Variovorax paradoxus: one gene and its partner. The protein of the gene in region 2 interacts with the protein of the main gene of each other region in a pairwise test. Links are inferred from orthologs where the notes say so. Each region holds a gene or a part of one and is shown on either strand. Other genes may lie near its edges. The genes, in order: QFZ42_RS00540 and glmS.

Region 1 (10,616 bases), 4.1 Mb from region 2 along the record:
CCATCGCCCGCTGCGCGGAGGCCTTGGGACCATCGACCTTGAATTGCTCGTGGCGGTGCGCGATCTTCACGCCCAGGGCCTCTTCGATGCGGCGCAGGTGCGCATCCAGCGGTCCGCACAGGTGGCCGAGGCGCGAGTTGTTGGGGGGAGCAAAGGTGTGTCGCAGAATCACGCCGGACATTTCAAGGAAAAAGGGCACCCATGATAGGCAAACTCACCGGCGTATTGGCCGAACGCAACCCACCGCAAGTGGTGGTGGACTGCAACGGCGTCGGCTACGAGGTCGATGTGCCGATGAGCACGTTCTACAACCTGCCCGGCACCGGAGAGCGCGTTTCGCTGCTCACGCACTTCGTGGTGCGCGAGGACGCGCAGATTCTCTACGGTTTCGGCACCGCCGAGGAGCGTGCGGCTTTTCGGCAACTCATCAAGATCACCGGCGTGGGGCCGCGCACGGCGCTTGGCCTGCTTTCGGGCATGAGCGTGGGCGAACTGTCGCAGGCCATCACCACGCAGGAGCTCGGCCGGCTCGTGAAGATTCCCGGCATCGGCAAGAAGACCGCCGAGCGGCTGTTGCTGGAACTTAAGGGCAAGCTGGGCGCCGACATCGGCCTGCCCGCGCATGCAGCTTCGGACGCGCAGGCCGACATCCTGCAGGCGCTGGTCGCACTGGGCTACAGCGACAAGGAAGCCGCGTTGGCGCTCAAGGCGTTGCCGAAGGATGCGACGGTGAGCGAGGGGATCAAGCTGGCGCTGAAGGCGCTGGCGAAATGATGGCAAGCCATGCCGAACTGCGATTTCTACGCAACACCTGAAGATCACGAAGACGTGCTCTCATGGCTGTTCGCCGAAGACAGCTGCGACGTCTACGAGCATTACTCGGCTTTCGAGCAACCGCTGAAACGCTTTCGTTCCGCCGCCGAGGTGCTGGCGCGGTTCCAACGGCCTCCTGGTGAGCCGCCGTGCCAAGCGGTTCTTCTGAGCCTTTACGTGCGAGGGGCCGGTCCGGCTTTCGTGCCGCGCCACATTGCGCTGAATCCGCAGGCCTGCGGTGGCGCCGCCTTCAGGTACAGCGCCAGCGGGTGGGGCATGGTGCAGTTGCACCTGCATGCGCCGGTCATCGACAAGGTGCGGCTGGACAATTCACACACGAACCACAACACCCTGTTGCGAGCGCAGACCTGGTCCGCCACGTTCCCCGAGGACGGTCCTGTCGAGGCATGGGATTTCGCGAGGATCACATCCTTCTCCTCCCGGCTGAATCGCCAAATACGCAAACGCGGCGTGGCCAAACTGAGAGGCTACGTACTGCATCCTGGGGCGCTCGCGCTGTGGGAGCTTGGGGTCGCGATGGGGCCCTTCAAGCCGGGCATCCACGCGTTGCAGAAGGTTTAGGCGTGGCAGTCGTCTCAGGGGTGGATCTTCTCGCCCTTGGCCAGCATTTCCACGAACTGCGCAATACGCCGCGCCCGGGTCTCGGCCTTCTTCGCACCCTGCGTTCGGAACAGCACCGCGTAGCGGTTGCGCGAGTCGAGCTTGGCGAAGAAGACGGCGGCCTTGGAATTCGCGTCGAGCGCGGCCTGCAGGTCGGGCGGCACGGTGGCGATGCTTTGGGCATCGTAGGCCGCCTCCCAGCGGCCGTCGGTGCGAGCACGCTCGACTTCGGCCAGGCCGGCTGGCTGCATGTGGCCTTCTTCGATCAGCCTCAATGTCTTGTCGCGGTTGATCTTCGACCAGGTGCTGCGCGGCGTGCGAGGGGTGAAGCGCTGCAGGAAGTGCTTGTCGTCTTCCGCCTTGCGCTGCCCGTCGATCCAGCCGTAGCACAGCGCAACCTCGAGCGCCTCGGCGTGGTTGACCGATGCAATGCCGCTGCTCTTCTTGGCCATTCGCAGCCACACGCCGGCCGCGTCGGCGTGATGGCGCTTCAGCCAACGCTCCCACGCGGCGGCGGTGGTGCAATCGACGGGCGTGTCATGCGGCACGCGCTCGGCCGCCGCCGCTTTTGTTGCGCTTGTGCGCGCCGTGCTCACGGCACCCACCAGTAGCGCAGCGCGTGAAAGTAGATCGGCGCCGCGAAGATCACCGAGTCGAGCCGGTCGAGCATGCCGCCGTGGCCTTCGATCATCGAACCCCAATCCTTCACGCCGCGGTCGCGCTTGATGGCCGACATCACGAGTCCGCCGAAGAAGCCCATGAGGCAAATGGTGAGCGCCATCAGCGCCGCCTGCCAGGGATTGAACGGTGTTGCCCAGTAGAGCGCCGCGCCCAGTGCGGTGGCGCTCGCCACGCCGCCGACCAGGCCTTCCCAGGTCTTGGAGGGCGAGAGTTCGGGCGCCACCTTGCGCTTGCCGAAGAGCTTGCCCCAGACGTACTGCAGCACGTCGCTGCCCTGCACCACGATCACCAGAAAAGCGATCAGCAGCAGGTTGCGGCCTTCGAAGCCGGGGATCTGCAGCGTGAGCAGCGCGGGCACGTGGCTGATGCAGAACACGCAGATCATCAGGCCCCACTGGATCTTCGAAGTGCGTTCCAGGAAGCGCTGCGTGTCGCCGCCCACGGCCGCGAGTATGGGCAGCACGAGAAAGGCGTAGACCGGAATGAAGATCGAATAGAGCCCGTACCAATCGATCCACACCAGGAAATACTGCACCGGCAGCCCGATGTAGAACGCCGCCGCAATCGCATGATGGTCGCCGCGCCGCGTGTAGGCCAGGCTGATGAACTCGCGCAGCGCGTAGAACGAGATCAAATAGAACAGCACGATCACGCCGCCCTTGCCGAAGGCGAAGGCAAGGCCGATCACCGCCACCATCACCCACCACGCATTGACGCGCGCGTTGAGGTTGTCGATCACCGAATGGGGCTGGCCTTGCGCCACGCGCCATTTGAGCGCTGCGCCGATGGCCGAGGCAAGAATCAGCACGCCGGCGACGCCACCGAACAATTGCAGCGTGGTCTGGGTGGAGGGCGAGATGTTCATGGCGTCGTCGTTGCTTTTTCTTGTTCTGGCACCCGGTCGTATTCGGGGCGCAGGTCGAGCATGGCGGCGCGTGCGCGCGCAAGAAAGCTGCTCTTGTCTTCGCCTTCGGCCAGCGTGATCGGCGCGCCGAAGCGAACCGTGCAGGCGAGCGGAATCGGCACCAAGGTGCCCTTGGGCAGCACGCGCTTCAGGTTCTCGATCCACACCGGCACCAGCCGCACGTTGGGGCAGGCGCGCGCGAGGTGATAGAGGCCGCTCTTGAGCGGCAGAAGGATCTCGTCGCCCGTATTGCGGGTGCCCTCGGGGAACATGATGAGCGAATCGCCGCCCTCCAGCGCCTCCTTCATCTGGTCGACCGGGTTCCCACCCTGGCCCGAGCCGTCGCGCCGGATCATCAGCGCGTTGAACACGTCGGCGCCGATGAACTGGCGCATCTTGGAGGCCATCCAGTAGTCCTGCCCGGCCACCGGCCGCGTCAGCGCGCGCAGATCGGGCGGCAGCGTGGCCCACAGCAGCACGAAGTCGCCGTGGCTCGTGTGATTGGCGAAGTACAGCGTCTGCTCGGCCTTGGGCGTGGTGCCGCTCCAGATGGCGCGCACGCCGGTCAGGAGGCCGGCTGCGCCGATGATCAGCTTGCCCGCGACGACGGCAAGCGCGCGGCGCAGCACCGTACTTTCGGGCCGGCCGGTTTCCCTGTTATTTTGATCTTCTTCTTCGGTCACGTGAGGTCCTGGGTCATCAAGGCAAGGAGAAACATGGCGCTCTGGCAGGCGATCACGACGGCATGGCGCTGCATGAGCTGGCGGGTGCCCTGCACGCGGTCGTCGAGCGGCCGGGCTGCTTTCGTTGCCGGTGCATTGCGCAGGCCGAGCCGGTCGAGCGCGGTGTCGAGCGCATTCAGCGACGGGATGGCGCCGCGCGCCAGATCGTCGAACAGCGCCTGGTCGAGCTGCAGCCTGAATGCGAAATAGCGCTCGAGCGTGCCCAGCACCACCACTGCGCCAAAACTCATGGCGGCCGTGACCGAGAGCGATCGCACCGTGAGCGCGAGCACCAGCGCCGCAATGCACATGAGCGCGAAGCCCCAGGCCGCCAGCACCGCCGCGGCGCGAAGCAGCCCGGCCAGCGCCGCACAGGTGGCGCGTTCGTTGTCAGTCATGGGGCGGCACTCCGGCAGCGGCGGTGCCCAGCGGCTCGAGTGAAATCCGCCACGCGGGTCGCAGCACGATCTGCGGGCGCGCAAGGCGCACCGTGTCTTCGGCTTGCGCGAGGCCGCCCGATGCGCCGTAGCGCCCCAGCCACGCGATGGTCGCCGCGGCGCTGCGCGAGAAGCCCAGCGCGCAGCACACCCACACCGGCGCGCCGGCGGCATCGAGGCGCTGTCCTTCGATGACGGCGGCCGCGCGTTGCAACCGCACGGTCGGCGGCACGGTCAGGTCGAGGATCGGCACGCAGCGCGCGTGCGGCACGCCCGCGGGCGTCTGCAACTCGGCGCACAGGCTCACGATCCGTGGCCGTCCGGCGGCGATCCATTCGGCCTGGGTCGGCAGGCGTCCGAGGCGCAGGCCCGGCACCACTTCGACCGACGCCGGCAGCCTGCGCGTCCAGAGCCAGGCATTGAGGGCCGCGCCGAGTCGATAGGGCGCAAACAGCCAGCGCGCCGCCCAGCCCATGCGGCCTTGAGTGTTCATCTGGAAGCCGCGCGCACCGAAGCCGATGTAGTTGAGCGCCACCAGCGCCACCAGCGCCAGCGAGGCCGCGGGCCAAGCGAGCCACAGCCACATGCCGCCGCCGTACAAAGCCGCCGCAAGAAACACGGCCGCACCGGCGGCGTAGAAGCTGGCGAGCTTCCAGCGCTGCGCATCGCGCGTGCATTGCCAGGCGCCCGGCATCGACACCGTGCGCTCCAGCGGCCACAGCCAGACGCAGAAGATTCCGAGCAGCGCCCCGGTCGGAATGTCGATGAAGTGGTGCTGCCAGGTCGTGAGCACCGAGGCGCAGATGGCGAACGCCCACACATGCAGCACCAGCTTCGCCCACAGCGCGCGCAGGAACTGGCGGTACCAGTCCCACAGGATCACCGCCAGCGCGATATGCAGCGAAGGTGCCTGGTTGTAGGGCTGGTCGAAGCCGCGCAGCGCGTTGAACAAGAACGCCGGCGCGCCCTCGACCGCCGGCTGCCCGAAGCTGAAATGCAGCGGCCAGACGACGAAGCAGGCGCAGGCGACGAGCGTGGCGCTCACGAGCCGCAGCGCATGCCGGTCGAGCGTGTGCTTGCTGCGCGCGAGAAAGAGCGAGAGCGCGTAGAAGACATTGATGGTCCAGTACGGAAAGATCGTCCAGGCCCAGAACGGCACCTGCCGCTCCCACGCGAAAGCCATCGAGGGCACTTGCGCGAGCGTGGTGGCCCACCAGTTGGCGAGCCCGTAGGTCGCGTAGAACAACGGCCCCAGGAACACCAGCCATGCGGCGGCCCGCTTCCATGGACGCTGTGCCAGCCAGTGTTTCATAGGGCGCCGAGCCTGCCGGTCACCCGACCCTCACCGCGAGCGAGACGGTGAAGATGCCCCATTCGTCGACGCGCTGGTCGATCTTGCGGAAGCCCGCCTCCTCCACCAGCTGGTCCATCTCGGCCTGCGTGCGGCGGCGCATCACCCAGGCTTCGCCCTGGCGGTGGCTGGTGAGCGCGCGCGCAATCATCTCGAGTTGCGGATGCCAGGGCTGGCCGGTGTAGACCAGGTAGCCGCGGTCTTCGACCGCGTCGCCCACGCCTGCGAGCGAACGCTGCACCATCTCGTTGTCGGGGAAGAGCTCGTACAGGCCCGACACTACGGCCAGTGTGGGCCGCGGCGTCACGCTGGCCAGGCTGATGCGGTCGAAGGCGTCGGCCTGCACGAACTGGGCGACCTCTTCCAGGCCCTTCTCGGCGATCAGCGCGCGGCCGTCGCGCACGTTGATGCCGCTGTAGTCGCGCAGCAGGATCGAGCTGGCCTTGACCGGGCTCGCAGCCACCGCGTCGAGCACATAGCGGCCATGGCCGGCCGCGATGTCCATCACGCGCACCTCGCGGTGCATCTCGGCCAGGCGCTCCATGGCGATGCGGATCAGCTCCTCGACATGGATCTTGCGCTGCCGGATGCCGCGCCAGCCGATCGAGTTCAGGTAGGTCTTGTCGATGGACCGGCCGAGCGCACCCTTGCCCTGCGGCTCGTTGCGGTAGACGTAGTCGAGCGTGCTGCCCGAATCGAAGCCGGTGTCGTGTCCCAGCTTCACGCCGCTCGACAGCTTGCCGCCGACGCGCAGGCTGCCGCGCGTCAAGGCCCAGTAGGCGCCGCGCGGCGAGAGCGGCGCCAGGGGCTCGGCCAGCGCACGCGACTCATCGGCGGTGTTGCCGCTCAGGTGCGCGGCGCGCAGGTCGACCGGTACCGGCGGCTGGTCGAACAGCTGCAGGATGAAGTCGCGAATCGACCGCACCGCCGGCGCCCGGTCCTTCTCGCCCAACGTGTCGTGGAAAAAGCCCGGCAGCTCCAGCTTGGTCTTGATGGCGCTGCCCAGCCGTTCGAAGAACTGGTGCTGCGGCTTGTGGTGCACCACCCAGTCGGCGCCCGAGATCAGCAACTGCACCGGCAGCGTGATCGCGTTGGCATCGGCCACCACGCGGTCGGCCGCTTCGTAGAGGCCCAGCAGGATGTTCACCGCGATGGGCCGCGAGATCAGCGGATCGCTTTCGTAGCTCGCAATGCGCTCGGGGTCATGCGTGAGGAACTTCGCCTTCACATAGCTGTTGACGAAGAACAGGCCGCGCAGCTTGTGCATGAGCCCGAGCCCCGCGCGCGCAAACGGCACGTAGAGCTTGACCTTGAACGCCGGCGAGGCCAGCGTGAGCCCGCGCACCTTGGGCGCGTAGTCGTGCGCCCAGGTGGAGACCAGCACGGCCCCCACGCTCTGCGCGATGACGTGGATGTCGTGCTCCGCCACGCCGTGCGCGCTGCCGATGTGCTGCACGAAGGTCTGCACGTCGCGCACCGACGTGGCAAAGCTCGGGCTGTAGCCGCGCTGGCCCGGCGAGCGGCCGTGGCCGCGCGCGTCCCAGGCGAAGAAGTCGAAGTCGGGCAGGTCGAGTTCGTCGACCAGGTGCGCCATGCGCGCGCCGTGCTCGTGGCCGCGGTGGAACAGCACGATCGCGCCGCGGCGCGTGGCCCCCGTGGCCGGCCAGTGCCGGTAGAACAGCGATTCGCCGTCGTGCGTGCGGAACTGGCGCTCTTGCGGAGTGCGCTGGTGGGTGATTGTGTCGGTCATCGAATCCCTGTCGTTATTTCTTTGTTCGTTGTTCGTTGTTCGTTGTTCGTGGATGGGTTCACACGGCTTCGGCCAGTGCGCGGCGGATGCGGTTGACCACCGTCCAGGCCACCAGCACGGCGAGAAGAGGCATCAGCCAGGCCGTCCAGCCCGGCAGCGGCCACCCCAGTGCCACGTAGAGGCCGAGCGCGCCGAACACGAAGGCGCGGTCGCTCTTGCCGAGCGGCCCGTCGTAGCGGCGCGAGGCCCCGACCGTGGGGCCGAGTGCGCCCGCGAATTCGCTCAGGCCCGCGAGCACGATCACCGTGCCGACCCAGAACGGGCTGAACGGCTGCACCAGCGCAAACGGCAGGTACAGCGCGGCATCGGACACCACATCGGTCAGTTCATTGAGGAAGGCGCCGAGCTTGCTTTGCTGCCCGTGCTCGCGCGCCAGCATGCCGTCGATGGCGTTGAACGCCATGCGAATGAACATCCAGGCCGGAATGAGCGCGAAAGCCGCGAGCGACGGAGCCGCGAAGAAAAGCCAGAGCCCGAGTGCCACCGACACCAGGCACGCGGCCAGCGTGACCTGGTTGGCGGTGATGCCCACGGCGTGCAGGCGCCCGACGAGCGGCCGCAGCAGCCCCTGGAACCGAGGTTTCAGTTCGTAGATCGACACCCTTGGCTTCCCCTCGTTTGTTATATGGCCGAAGCATTCTGCCAGTGAGCAGGCACTAAACTCACAAACGCAAAACCCTCTCCCATGACCATTCAGACCGACGATTTCGCGCCCGCTCCCCCCCGCGTGGTGTCCGCCGCCCCCGCTTCGCCCCATGAAGAGGCGATCGAGCGTGCGTTGCGCCCCAAGCTGCTCGACGAATACGTCGGCCAGGCCAAGGTGCGCGAGCAGCTCGAAATCTTCATCGGCGCGGCGCGCAAGCGCAAGGAAGCGCTCGACCACGTGCTGCTGTTCGGGCCGCCCGGCCTTGGAAAGACCACGCTGTCGCACATCATCGCGGCCGAACTGGGCGTGAACCTGCGCCAGACCTCCGGCCCGGTGCTCGAGAAGCCCAAGGACCTGGCGGCCCTGCTGACCAACCTCGAGCCCAACGATGTGCTCTTCATCGACGAGATCCATCGGCTGAGCCCGGTGGTCGAGGAAATCCTCTATCCCGCGCTGGAGGACTACCAGATCGACATCATGATCGGCGAGGGGCCCGCGGCGCGCAGCATCAAGCTCGACCTGCAGCCCTTCACGCTGGTGGGCGCCACCACCCGCGCCGGCATGCTGACCAACCCGCTGCGCGACCGCTTCGGCATCGTCGCGCGGCTGGAGTTCTACACGCCCGAGGAACTGGCGCTCATCGTGCGGCGCAGCGCCGGCCTGCTGAAGGTGGAAACCGACGAAGCCGGCGGTTTCGAGATTGCGCGCCGTTCGCGCGGCACGCCCCGCATCGCCAACCGCCTGCTGCGCCGCGTGCGCGACTACGCCGAGGTGAAGGGCAACGGCCGCATCACCGAAGACATTGCGCACAAGGCGCTCGCGATGCTCGACGTGGATCCGCAGGGCTTCGACCTGATGGACCGCAAGCTGCTCGAAGCCGTGATCCACCGCTTCGACGGCGGCCCGGTGGGCCTGGACAACGTGGCGGCCAGTATCGGCGAGGAGCCGGGCACCATCGAAGACGTGATCGAGCCCTACCTCATTCAGCAGGGCTACCTGCAGCGCACCCCGCGCGGGCGCATCGCCACGCTGGCGGCCTATCGCCACCTGGGCGTGACGCCGCCTTCGAGCCGCTCGGATGGACAAGACCTTTTCGGAATCTGAAACCCATGCACACCCATGACCTGAGTGCCTGGCAGCACGACCATCACTTCGGCGCCGGCAACGAATCGGCCGAGCGCAGCACCCGCCTCGTGATGTGGATCACCCTCGCCGCGATGGTGGTCGAGATCGGCGCCGGCTGGTGGTTCAACTCCATGGCGCTCCTGGCCGACGGTTGGCACATGAGCTCGCATGCGCTGGCCATCGGCCTGAGCGCCTTTGCCTATGCGGCGGCGCGGCGCTATGCGCACGATCCGCGCTTTGCCTTCGGCACCTGGAAGATCGAAGTGCTGGGCGGCTTCGCGAGCGCGCTGATGCTGCTGGGCGTGGCGGCCTGGATGGTGGTGGGTTCCATCGAACGGCTTCTCTCGCCTTCGGCCATTCACTACCGCGAAGCCGTGGCGGTGGCCGTGCTCGGACTGGTGGTCAACCTGGTCTGCGCGCGGCTGCTCGGGTCGGCTCACCATTACGGGCATGGACACGACCATGGTCACGGCCACGATCATGGCCACGCGCACGGCCACGACCTGAATCTGCGCTCCGCCTACCTGCACGTGGTGGCCGATGCCGCCACCTCGGTGCTGGCGATCGCCGCGCTGCTCGGCGGCTGGTTCTTCGGCTGGTCCTGGCTCGACCCGATGATGGGCATCGTCGGTGCGGTGCTGGTGTCGGTGTGGGCCAAGGGGCTGCTCAAGGAAACCGGCAAGGTGCTGCTCGACCGCGAGATGGACCATCCCGTCACAGCCGAAATCCGCGAAGGCGTGGAGACCACGCTGGCCGATTCGGAAACCCGCGTGGCCGACCTGCATGTGTGGCGCGTGGGCCGCGAGGCGTACGCCTGTGCGCTCACGGTGGTGACGCATTCACCCACGCTGTCGGCCGACGAGGTGCGGGCCTGCTTCTCGATGCACGAGGAAATCCGCCACTCGACGGTGGAAATCCAGCGCTGCTAAGGACGCCCCCGAAGCGCCTTCGGCGCCTCCCCCACTGGGAGGCGCACCCGGCGGCCGGGCAAAGCCCGATCCGCGGGTGCACTGGCATGGCCTGCTCCGCGGCCTTTTGCGTCATTGGAATGTCACGGGATTGCCATCGCGCCGTCATGCCGCGGTGGGAGCCTACCCGTCCATGCAACGCGACGATGCTTTCCTCCGCGCATGGCGCGACACTGCGACCCGGGCCCCCGAGCCGGAGGACGACGATCTTGCGCGCCCGCCGCTGCGCTATCGCACCCTCTGGATCTCCGACCTGCACCTGGGAACGCCCGGCTGCCAGGCCCGCGCGCTGCTCGACTTCTTGAAGCACACCGAGTGCGAAACCCTGTTCCTGGTCGGCGACATCATCGACGGCTGGCAACTCAAGCGCCACTGGTACTGGCCGCAGGCGCACAACGACGTGATCCAGAAGCTGTTGCGAAAGGCGCGCAAGGGCACCCGCGTGATCTTCATCCCGGGCAACCACGACGAGTTCGCGCGCAAGTACCTGCACCACAACTTCGGCGGCATCGACGTGGCGGAAGAGTGGATCCACGAG
Region 2 (10,625 bases):
TCGTCCACGCTGTCGTAGGGAATGATCGCGAGCACCGGCCCGAAGATTTCTTCCTGCGCGATCTGCATCCGAGAATGCACCGCGGTGAAGATGGTCGGTCGGCAATAGAAGCCGCGGCTCAAGGCTTCCGGCCGCCCGGGGCCGCCACAAAGCAGCCGCGCGCCTTCGGCGATGCCGATGCCGATCATTTCCTGCACCCTATTGAACTGCGCGCGATTCGCCACCGGGCCGTGCGTGGTCTGCTGCGACCGCGGATCGCCGACGACGATGCTGGATGCCGCTTCGAGCGCGAGCTGTTCGACCTCCTGAAGGCGAGCGCGGGGCACGATCATCCGAGTCGGCGCGCTGCACGATTGGCCGACGTTGCGGAAAGCCGCTGCCACGCCGCCCGGTACGGCACGTGCGAGGTCCGCGTCCGGCAGGATCACGTTGGGCGATTTCCCGCCGAGCTCCTGGGCCACGCGCTTCACCGTCGTGGCCGCCGCCTGGGCCACCAGGACGCCGGCCCGGGTCGATCCGGTGAACGAGATCATGTCCACGTCCGGATGCTCCGCCAAGGCAGCGCCGACCTCCGGCCCGCTGCCATTCACCAGGTTGAACACACCTGGAGGAACGCCGGCGTCGTGCATCACTTCGGCGAAGAGCAAGGCGCTCAGGGGCGACAGCTCGCTGGGCTTCAGGATGACCGTGCAGCCCGCAGCCAGCGCGGCGCCGACCTTGGCCGTGATCTGGTAGAGCGGCCAGTTCCACGGCGTGATCAGCCCGCACACGCCGATGGCCTCGCGCACGATGGCCATGTCGCCCCGATGGGTGACGAACGCATAGCTGCGCGCGTTATCTCGGGCCACGCGGATGTGCTCCGCCGCGGATGGCACCTGCGTGCGGCGCGCAAAGTCGATGGCAGCGCCCATCTCCAGCGAGATCGCCTGAGCGAAGAGTTCGGCGCGCTCGAGGATCAGCGCGTGGATGCGATCGAGAAGCAAAGCCCGGCTCTGAGCGGAACTCACGGACCAGGCGGCGAATGCGCGCCGCGCCGCGACCACGGCTGTTGCGACATCGCTTGCACTGCCCAGTGCGATCTCCGCGACAGGCTCCTCGGTCGACGGGTCGACGACGGCGCTGCGGGCTTGCGCTTGGGGCATGACCCACTCGCCGTCGACAAATATGCGATGCAGGCGGCCAGCGCGCCCGAGGTGCTCGACGATCGAGGAGCTCATGGCGTCGACCCTTCGGAAACCACGTCAGGGTTGTTCATTGCCACCCATGAAAGCGTGGCAAAACGGATGCGTGGCAATGCGGCGGGGTGCGTCATGATGGGCTGAGGTCGGGCCTTTGGATGTCCAAAAGTTTAGGCCGCGTGCCCTTCTCGCTGGTGCTGCAATGAGGGTCTTGCACAAAGCAGGCTGCGGTTGTGCGCGTTGCTAAAAGCAGATCATGCGGTCGTGCATATGTCAGGGGCTTTCGCAGCGGACGGGTTGAAGACGCCCGCAGCAGCAGCCTCACGTGTGCAGTTCAGCGCTGGCGCGCGAGCAAGCCTTGGCGGTAGGCCATACCTGCAGAGCCCGAGCTCTCGTTGCACAACCGTTACCTCGCGACTTCTATCGCCAGGGAGCTACAGAGTCAAACTGTGGTTGCCCTTTGTCCACGAGGCAGGATCGCATCGAAATTCGCGATCACGATTCATCCCTCGAACTTGACCAAGTCCTTGAAGATCAGTTGGCCCCAGCTATTTCCGCGCGCCTGCACAAGCAGTCCACCATCCGAAAGCCCGCCAAGTTTGACCGGCGAGAAACCGAGATTTTCCGCAAGCGCACCGATCTCAACTGCGGCGCCATCGTCGTCGCTCGCGAGGAACACGACTCTTCTGCCACCATGTACGTTCGGATCCTGGTCAAGGACCGCAGCGATCAAATGGTTGAATCCCTTGACCAGTCGTGCACCGGTGAAGGCCTGCGCGACAACCTGGGAAGAAGGTTGTCCTCCCAGTTCCTCTGGCGACACGCCGTAGGCATTGGTCACATCGATGATGGTCTTTCCCTTCCAGGTCGACAGCGCCTTCGCGACGTCCGGGTGCGACTCGAAACGAACAGCCAAAAAGACGATGTCCGCCTTGACGGCTTCCACCAGTTTTTTTGGAAGGATCGTGGGTCCGATCGCGGCGGCGGCGGATGCAAAGCTTTCCGGGTCGCGTGTGGTCGCAACGGATACTTCGATGCCTTTGCGGGCAAACGCCTTGGCCAGAGCCTGGCCGAGCTTGCCGAAGCCGATAATTGCGTAGGTCATATCTCTGCTTCGGTTTGTCAGAGTTGCGCCAGTCCGCCGTCGACGGCGAGCTCGCTGGCCGTCATGAAGCTGCTGTCCGACGACGCGAGAAAGGCAGCCGCCGACCCAATCTCTGCCGGATCAGCCATGCGCTGAAGCGGAGTCATCGAGGCGTAAACCTTCTGGCCCTCCTCCCCTAGCGCTGCCTTCGCGAGCTCGGTCGCCGTCGCCCCCGGTGACAGCACGTTGACGCGGATGCCGGTGCCCTTCAGGTCCTCTGCCCAGGACCGCGCGAGATTGCGCACTGCCGCCTTGCTCGCGCTGTAGGCGCTCATTGCCGGAGCACCCGTGGTGCCGGCGCTCGATCCGGTCAGGATGATCGATGCGCCCTGGCCCATCAGCGGCAGCGCCTGCTGAACCGTGAAGATCGTCCCCTTCACATTGGTGTCGAAGGTTTCGTCGATGTGCTGGGCGGTGATCTTGCCGAGTGGAAGCGGGCTTCCCGCCCCGGCATTGGCGAAGACGATGTCGAGGGTTCCGCGCTCGGCCTTTACCGCCGCGTAGAGACGGTCCAGGTCGGACGGATCGGAGACCGAGCCCTTCACCGCACGGGCACTGGGCCCGAGGTCGGCCACAGCGGCGTCGAGCGCTTCCTGCCGGCGGCCGAAGATGAAGACGAAAGCGCCTTCCTCGATGAAGCGCTTTGCCGCGGCGAGGCCGATGCCGGTCGCGCCGCCGGTGATCACGGCGGTCTTTCCATTCAGTCTGGTCATGTCATGAATCCATGGTTGGGAGTTGTTCGGAGGCAGTGAACTGCTTGAGAACAAGTATGGAGTTCTGATAACCTAACGACAAGTATGCACTTTTAGGTAAGCACCAAGAATGACGACACCCTCCTCTGAAATCTGCGATACCGGCTGCGGGCTTAACGCCACGCTCCGCATCATCTCCGGGAGGTGGAAACCACTGGTCCTGTTTTTCCTGCGCGACGGCCCGAAGCGCTACGGTGAGCTCAAGCGCTTGGTCCAAGGCGTCAGCGACAAGGTGCTGATCCAGCAATTGAAGGATCTGGAGGCGAATCGCGTGCTGGCGCGGACCGATTACAAGGAAGTGCCACCGCGTGTGGACTATGCGCTGACCCCGCTCGGTCGCAGCCTCGCCGACGCGATCATCCCGCTGTGCACATGGGGAACCGAAAACGCGGCGGAAATGGCAAGCATCTTTGCCCACCGCGACACTTTGCCCTAGCGGGATGCTGAAGAACCGCCGAGTCGGACGACCTCCGCGTTCGCGGGAGCCGGCTTCTTCGCCCGAATGAATGAACCCGGGTTGGAGCTGCGAAAGCTGAACAGCACCGAGGGTTCCAAGTTCCGCGTTTTTTTCTTCTCGATGTCCAGTCGAGCTTCGACTACAAGTCCTTTGCCGGCCCAGCCGTCTGCTTGAGAGCGAGTGGAATGTGGGGAGCGGGCCGGGCCCGTTACAGACATCGCTCCCGCCCGAAAGCAGCCGTTCCTCAGGCAAATTGCGCCAACCCCTGCCCGACGGACCAGTTCTCTTTGGGCGCATCAGCAATGGTCACGAACACGTCCTCCGGGCGTATCCCTGGATTGTCGGCCAGCAACTGCGCGATGCGCTGGAACAGTGCCTTCTTCTGCTGAGCGGTGCGCGTGTTGAAAACCGTGATTTGGATGTAGAGGAGATCGTCGCTGCGCGCGACTCCAAAGGCCTCTCCATATCGGAAGTTGGCGGCGTCGTGCTCGGTGATCGTCATGAACTGATCGTCATGCGGCACGTTCAACGCGTCACGCAAGGCGCGATAGAGGCTGTCGAAGATCGCCTGCCGGTAAGCCTCTGGCTTTCCCGCGCGCATCGAGATGTGAATGATCGGCATCGCTACTCCGGGTCATGTTGGAACAACGGATGTTATGTATTTTGATTTGCTATTGATACTTATCTCAATAACAATCTTTCGTAATGATCTACCGCCCTCTGGATCTCGACGCTGTTCAGGCTTTCGTTCGCATCACCGAATTGGGCAGCTTCACGCGCGCTGCCGAAGTCATGCAGACCACGCAGGCAGGAATCAGCCAAAAACTGAAACGTCTTGAAGACAGGTTGGGCTGCCGGCTTCTGGAGCGAACACCCCGGCACGTGGAGCTGTCGGCGCGGGGTGCCGCGTTCCTTGGACATGCCCGAGAACTCCTGGCGGTCCACGATCGCGCGCTGGTGGCCTTTGCGAGCGCCCGTCAGCGTCTGACCATCGGCATCAGCGACCACGTGGCGGGACCGGAATTGCCCGCGCTGATCGCCCGTATGAACGCGCAAGACTCGCAGCTGCTGATCGATATCCGGATCGGCTCGTCGGGCGATCTGCTCCAGAGCTTCTACCGACGGGAACTCGATGCAGTCATCGTCCGGCTGCATGCCGGACGGACCGACGGGGAGGTTCTGACAGAGGAGCGCTTCGGTTGGTTCGCAGCGGCGGGCTGGCAGCACCGCGGGGGTGAGCCATTGCCGCTGGCCACGATGGCAGAGCCCTGCGGGGTGCGCGCGCTGGCGGGGCAGCTCCTGGATGCGGCTGGCATCCCGTGGACTGAGGTTTTTGTGGGGGGCGGCGTCGCAGCCGTTGCGGCGGCGGTGACGGCCGGACTGGGGGTCGCGGCGTTAGCGCCGCGCATGCTGCCCTTGGGCTGCGTCGACGTGGGCCCCAAACTAGGTCTACCCGACTTGCCACGCTTGCCTGTTCTGCTGCACTCCAGGGTCCGGGAGGGTCGACCGCGGGATGCCGTGGACGCACTTTCTGCGGCGTTTAGGAGCGTGGCGAGAAGCTAATCCATGCGCCAGTTTGAGCAAGGAAATGATCGAGGCGGGCCGAACGTCCGATTGCCTTCGTGCACTACAGTGGACTGGGCGAATGTCCGGTCATGGGCCGCGAGCCGCCATGACGACTGGGAGGGTAGACGGATTTTCAATCCAGCACGGTCATATGGCGACTATGAGTGTCTCGACCCTAGCGTTCGACGATTTCCGCACGAACTTCGGCAAATTCCGGAACCGTAAACAAGGGCCGCAGCCCCGCCTCACTCCACCGTCACGCTCTTCGCAAGATTGCGCGGCTTGTCCACATCGGTCCCGCGCGCACACGCCGTGTGGTACGCCAGCAATTGCAGCGGAACCACGTGCAGGATTGGTGACAGCGCACCGTAGTGCTCGGGCATGCGGATCACGTGCAGGCCCTCGCTGCCCTTGATCTTGGTGTCGCCGTCGGCCAGCACGTAGAGCACGCCGCCGCGCGCGCGCACTTCCTGCAGGTTGCTCTTGAGCTTTTCGAGCAGGGTGTCGTTCGGCGCCACGGCCACCACGGGCATCTCGCTGGTGACCAGCGCGAGCGGCCCGTGCTTGAGTTCGCCGGCGGCGTAGGCCTCGGCGTGGATGTATGTCACTTCCTTGAGCTTGAGTGCGCCTTCAAGCGCAATCGGATAGTGCAGCCCGCGGCCGAGGAACAGCGCGTTGTCCTTGCGCGCGAAGTCTTCGGCCCAGCCGATGATCTGCGGCTCGAGCGCGAGCACCGATTGCAGCGCCACGGGCAGGTGGCGCATCTCCTTCAGGTAGCGCGCCTCGTCGGCCTCGCTCAGGCGGCCCTTGCTCTGGGCGATGGCGAGCGTCAGCAGGAACAGCCCGGCCAGCTGCGTGGTGAAGGCCTTGGTCGATGCCACGCCAATTTCCACACCGGCGCGCGTGATGTAGGCGAGCTTGCATTCGCGCACCATCGCGCTGGTGGCCACGTTGCAGATGGTCAGCGTCTGTTCCATGCCGAGCAAGCGTGCATGCTTGAGCGCGGCCAGCGTGTCGGCGGTTTCGCCCGACTGGCTGATGGTGACGACGAGCGTCTTCGGGTCGGGCACCGAATCGCGATAACGGTATTCGCTTGCGATCTCGACCTGCGTCGATATCTTCGCGATGCCCTCGAGCCAGTACTTGGCGGTGCAGCCGCTGTAGTAGCTGGTGCCGCAGGCGAGGATGAGGATCTTGTCGATGTCCTTGAACACGCGGTGCGCGCTGGCGCCGGTGGCGCCGTCCTGCCCGATGCCGTCGAACAGCTCGGGCACGATGCCGGCCACGCCTTCGAGCGTGTCGCCAATGGCGCGCGGCTGCTCGAAAATTTCTTTCTGCATGTAGTGGCGGTAAGGGCCGAGCTCGGCCGCGCCGCTGTGCGCCTGCACGGTGCGCACCTGGCGCTGCGCTGGCTTGTGGCTGCGGTCGACGATCCAGTACTTGCCGGGCTGCACGTCGACCACGTCGCCTTCTTCGAGGTAGACGATCTGGTCGGTCACGCCGGCCAGCGCCATGGCATCGCTCGCAAGAAAGTTCTCGCCGCCCTCCTTGCCCACGCCGAGGATCAGCGGCGAGCCGGCGCGTGCGCCGACCACTCGCTGCGGCTCATCGCGAGAGATCACGGCAATGGCGTAGGCACCGTGCAACTGCAGCACGGCGGCCTTCACGGCTTCGAACAGGTCGCCGTTGTAGAGGCTGTCGACAAGGTGGGCGATGACCTCGGTGTCGGTCTGGCTCTCGAACACGTAGCCCTTGGCTTCGAGGGCCGCGCGCAAAGGCTCGTGGTTTTCGATGATGCCGTTGTGCACCAGCGCGATGCGCCCGGGCCGCGCGCCTTGCGCATCGGCGCCGGGGCCGTGGCTGAAGTGCGGGTGCGCGTTGTGCACCGCGGGCGCGCCGTGCGTGGCCCAACGGGTGTGGGCAATGCCGGTCAGACCTTCGACATGGTCTTCGCGCACCTGCGCGACAAGGTCCGCCACGCGGGACGTGGTGCGCGCACGGGTGAGGCCGCCCGCATGAACCGCGACACCGCAGGAGTCATACCCGCGGTATTCGAGCCGCTGCAGGCCTTGAACCAGGACTGGAACGATATTGCGATGGGATGCTGCGCCGACGATGCCACACATGGTGAGCTGCCTTTGGTGAAGAGGGAAGGCTGATGGTAGGCAGGCCCCGGGGAAATATGCATTCGAAATCTACGACATTACGATTTTTTATTTCACCGCACGGGGGATTTGGATTTTTATTCCATAATTCCCCCATATATGGAACCAATCTCCCTGGATGCAATAGATCTCCGCCTGCTCGATGCGCTCCAGCGCGATGCCTCGCAAACCAATCAGCGGCTGGCTGCCGACGCGGGAATTTCGCCACCCACCTGCCTGCGTCGCGTACAGCGCCTGCGGCAGGAGGGGCTCATCGAACGCCAGGTGGCGCTGCTCTCGCCCGACCGGCTGGCCACGGTGCTGGGCCACGGCTTGCAGGCGGTGGTCGAAATCTCGCTCGACCGGCAAGACGCGGCGGCGCTCGATGCCTTCGAAGCCCGCGTGATCGCCGACGACGCCGTGCAGCAATGCTGGCGCGTCTCGCCGGGCCCGGACTTCGTGCTGGTGGTGGCTGCGCGCGACATGCCGGGCTATGGCGCCCTCGCGCAGCGGCTTTTCAATGCCGACGCGAACGTGCGCAACGTCAAGGCCTTCTTCAGCCTGAAACGCGCCAAGTTCGAGCCCGGCGTGCCGCTGGGATGAAACCGCGAAGCGGTCTCAGGCCCTGGGTTTTTTCTGCGGCCGCTTCCAGTTGGGAAAGCTCACCGCCTTGCTCCGCGCCACGGTCAGCGCGCCAGGCTCGGTCGACTTGTTCACGGTCGATCCGCCTCCGATGGTGCCACCCGCGCCGATGGTGATCGGCGCCACGAGCACGCAGTTGCTGCCCACGTGCACGTCGTCCTCGATGACGGTGCGGTGCTTGTTCGCGCCGTCGTAATTGGCGGTGATGCTGCCCGCGCCGTAATTGACACGCTGACCCACGCTGGCATCGCCCAGGTAGGCCAGGTGGTTGGCCTTGGCGCCGTCGGCCAGGGTCGAGTTCTTGACCTCGACGAAATTGCCGATGTGCACCTCGGCGCCCAGTTGCGCACCGGGCCGCAGCCGCGCGAAGGGACCGATGAGCGACTTTTCGCCGACGGTCACGCCGGCCTTCTCGCCCTCGATGTGAGTGAAGGGGTGAATCACCGCGCCCGCTTCGATGCGCGCATTGGCAATCACGCAGTTGGCGCCGATGCGCACGCCTTCGCCGAGGAACACCGAGCCTTCGAAGACGCAGTTGACGTCGATCTCGACGTCGGCCTCGCAGGCCAGCGTGCCGCGCAAATCGAACCGCGCCGGATCGGCGAGCCGCACGCCTTGCGCCATCAGCGCATCGGCCTGCCTCGATTGCCACGCACGCTCGAGCGCCGCCAGTTGCGCGGGGCTGTTGACGCCGGCCACCTGCAGGGCATCGGCCGTGACATGCGCCACCACCGGCACGCCGTCGGCGGCGGCCAGCTTGACGATGTCGGTCAGGTAGTACTCGCCCTGCGCGTTGCGGTTGTCCAGCCGGGCGAGCCAGCCCTTGAGCAGGTTGGCGGGCACGGCCATCATGCCGCTGTAGATTTCGCGGATTTCGCGCTGCGCCTCGGTGGCGTCTTTCTGCTCGACGATGGCCGTGACTTCACCGGCGCCCTCCTGCCCTGCGGCGCGGACGATGCGGCCATAACCCGCCGGGTCGTCGAACTCGATGGTCAGCAGCGCGAGGCGCTGGCCGGCGCTCGCGGCAATCAGCGCGCGCAGCGTTTCCTCGCCGATCAACGGCACATCGCCCGACAGCACCAGCACCGTGCCGTCGTCGGGCAACAGCGGAACCGCCTGCTGCACCGCATGGCCGGTACCGAGCTGCGGCTCCTGGCGCGCAAACTGCAGCGCGCCGCCGATGGCGTTGCCGGCGGACATCGCCGCCTCGACCTCGGCCGCGCCATGGCCGGTGACCACCACCACATGGCGGGCGCCGATGCGCGCGGCGGTGTCGGTCACGTGCGCGAGCAGTGCACGCCCGGCCAAACGATGCAACACTTTGGGCAGCCTGCTTTTCATGCGCGTGCCCTTGCCGGCCGCCATGATGACCACGTCGACCGGTCCCTGGTTGTCTTGCGGAATCTGATTCATGCCTCTTTCTACCCGAATGCGTTGCGCCAAGTTGGCGCGGATTATCGGTGTGCTGCTGGTGGCCGCCGCGCTCGCCGCATGCAGCACGGTCAAGCTGGCCTACAACAACCTTCCCGAACTGAGCTATTGGTGGCTCGACGCCTACCTCGACTTCGACGACTCGCAAACGCCCAAGGTGCGCGACGAACTCGCGCACCTGCTGAGTTGGCACCGGCAGAACGAGCTGCCCCGGGTGCTCGGCGTGCTGCAGGAAGCGCAGGCCCTCGCGCCGAGCGACGTGACCGCGGCCGAGGCCTGCCGCATGGCGGACCAGATCCGCGAGCGCCTGCTGGCGGCGGTCGAACACGCGGAGCCGGCCGGCACCGAGCTGGCGCTGAGCCTCACCGACGCGCAGCTACAGCAGCTCGAGCGCAAGTACGCAAAGAACAATGCCGAGTACCGCAAGGAATGGCTCGACCGCAGCGCCACCCACGTCCAGGAGAAACGCTACGAGAAGTTCCTCGATCGGCTGGAAGATTTCTATGGCCGGCTGGCGCCGCAGCAGCGCGACCTGGTGCGGCGGCAGGTCGCGCAATCGGTGTTCGATCCGCGAATGGCCGACGCCGAGCGCCGCCAGCGGCAGCAGGAGGCGCTGGCGTTGCTGCGCGGCTTCAACGTCGCCAAGCCACCGGCGGAAGAAGCGCGTGCAGCCATCCATGCCTACGTGATGCGTGTCGCCGAACCTCCGCCGGGCCTCTGGCGCGAACATCAGCAAGCCCTGCTGCGGGAAGGCTGCAGCAACCTGGCGGCATTGCACAACAGCACCAGCACGAGCCAGCGCGAGCAGGCGGTGCGCCGGCTCCAGGCCTACCAGGACGATCTTCGGCAGCTGGTCGCGGTGCGCTGAATGCCCTCAGGGGGTGCGAAAACGGCTGTCAATCCCCATGGACATGTGTCAAAGTACGACAAAGAGCTTCATGGCTTACTGCTCCGTCAGCACCTGGTGTTCCAACGACCCTCCCTCACCTTTCGCACGACGGCCTTCGTTGCCGCTGTCTGCTGTGCCCTCGTGGCGATCGACTGCTGGAACAGCTGGTACGCGCGTTCGGCCCAGCTCCAGCAGATGCGCGTTGCAACGTCGAACCTCGCGCGTGCCATGGCACAGCAGGCGGACGACACCATCGAGGCGGCCGATTCCGCGTTGCTCGGCATCGTCGAACGCGTCGAACATGACGGAACCGGCCCGGCTGCCGTGGAGCGGCTTCGCAAGGTGCTCGCCACGCAGGTCGACGAATTCCCGCAGCTCGACGGCCTGCACATCTACGACGAAGACGGCAACTGGGTCGCGAA

The links.
Region 1: the proteins of glmS (region 2) and QFZ42_RS00540 interact in binary tests that used the Escherichia coli proteins (3 or more experiments, as listed by UniProt). The link is inferred for Variovorax paradoxus from one-to-one orthologs.

The regions. Positions count from the first base shown.
Region 1 is NZ_JAUSXG010000001.1:107,795-118,410, forward strand. Bases 3,312-6,291 are described here. They hold QFZ42_RS00540 (phosphatase PAP2/dual specificity phosphatase family protein), read right to left. Parts: upstream 5,491-6,291; coding sequence 4,132-5,490; downstream 3,312-4,131. Other genes in these bases: QFZ42_RS00530 (lysophospholipid acyltransferase family protein), read right to left, coding at 3,312-3,648; QFZ42_RS00535 (hypothetical protein), read right to left, coding at 3,699-4,139; QFZ42_RS00545 (bifunctional alpha/beta hydrolase/class I SAM-dependent methyltransferase), read right to left, coding at 5,510-6,291. Outside these bases: QFZ42_RS00505 (PhoH family protein), read right to left, coding at 1-181; Holliday junction branch migration protein RuvA, read left to right, coding at 202-774; QFZ42_RS00515 (hypothetical protein), read left to right, coding at 784-1,395; QFZ42_RS00520 (YdeI/OmpD-associated family protein), read right to left, coding at 1,410-2,039; QFZ42_RS00525 (phosphatidate cytidylyltransferase), read right to left, coding at 2,027-2,980; more of QFZ42_RS00530, read right to left, coding at 2,977-3,311; more of QFZ42_RS00545, read right to left, coding at 6,292-7,279; QFZ42_RS00550 (CDP-alcohol phosphatidyltransferase family protein), read right to left, coding at 7,338-7,940; Holliday junction branch migration DNA helicase RuvB, read left to right, coding at 8,025-9,089; CDF family Co(II)/Ni(II) efflux transporter DmeF, read left to right, coding at 9,095-10,039; QFZ42_RS00565 (UDP-2,3-diacylglucosamine diphosphatase), read left to right, coding at 10,212-10,616.
Region 2 is NZ_JAUSXG010000001.1:4,228,225-4,238,849, forward strand. The notes cover bases 4,784-7,772. They hold glmS (glutamine--fructose-6-phosphate transaminase (isomerizing)), read right to left. Parts: upstream 7,224-7,772; coding sequence 5,343-7,223; downstream 4,784-5,342. Other genes in these bases: QFZ42_RS20340 (LysR family transcriptional regulator), read left to right, coding at 4,784-5,094; QFZ42_RS20350 (Lrp/AsnC family transcriptional regulator), read left to right, coding at 7,362-7,772. Outside these bases: QFZ42_RS20315 (aldehyde dehydrogenase family protein), read right to left, coding at 1-1,217; QFZ42_RS20320 (NADPH-dependent F420 reductase), read right to left, coding at 1,681-2,283; QFZ42_RS20325 (SDR family NAD(P)-dependent oxidoreductase), read right to left, coding at 2,301-3,035; QFZ42_RS20330 (winged helix-turn-helix transcriptional regulator), read left to right, coding at 3,145-3,510; QFZ42_RS20335 (tautomerase family protein), read right to left, coding at 3,776-4,153; more of QFZ42_RS20340, read left to right, coding at 4,237-4,783; more of QFZ42_RS20350, read left to right, coding at 7,773-7,844; bifunctional UDP-N-acetylglucosamine diphosphorylase/glucosamine-1-phosphate N-acetyltransferase GlmU, read right to left, coding at 7,860-9,296; QFZ42_RS20360 (DUF6279 family lipoprotein), read left to right, coding at 9,295-10,182; QFZ42_RS20365 (sensor domain-containing diguanylate cyclase), read left to right, coding at 10,279-10,625. UniProt on the Escherichia coli protein: Catalyzes the first step in hexosamine metabolism, converting fructose-6P into glucosamine-6P using glutamine as a nitrogen source.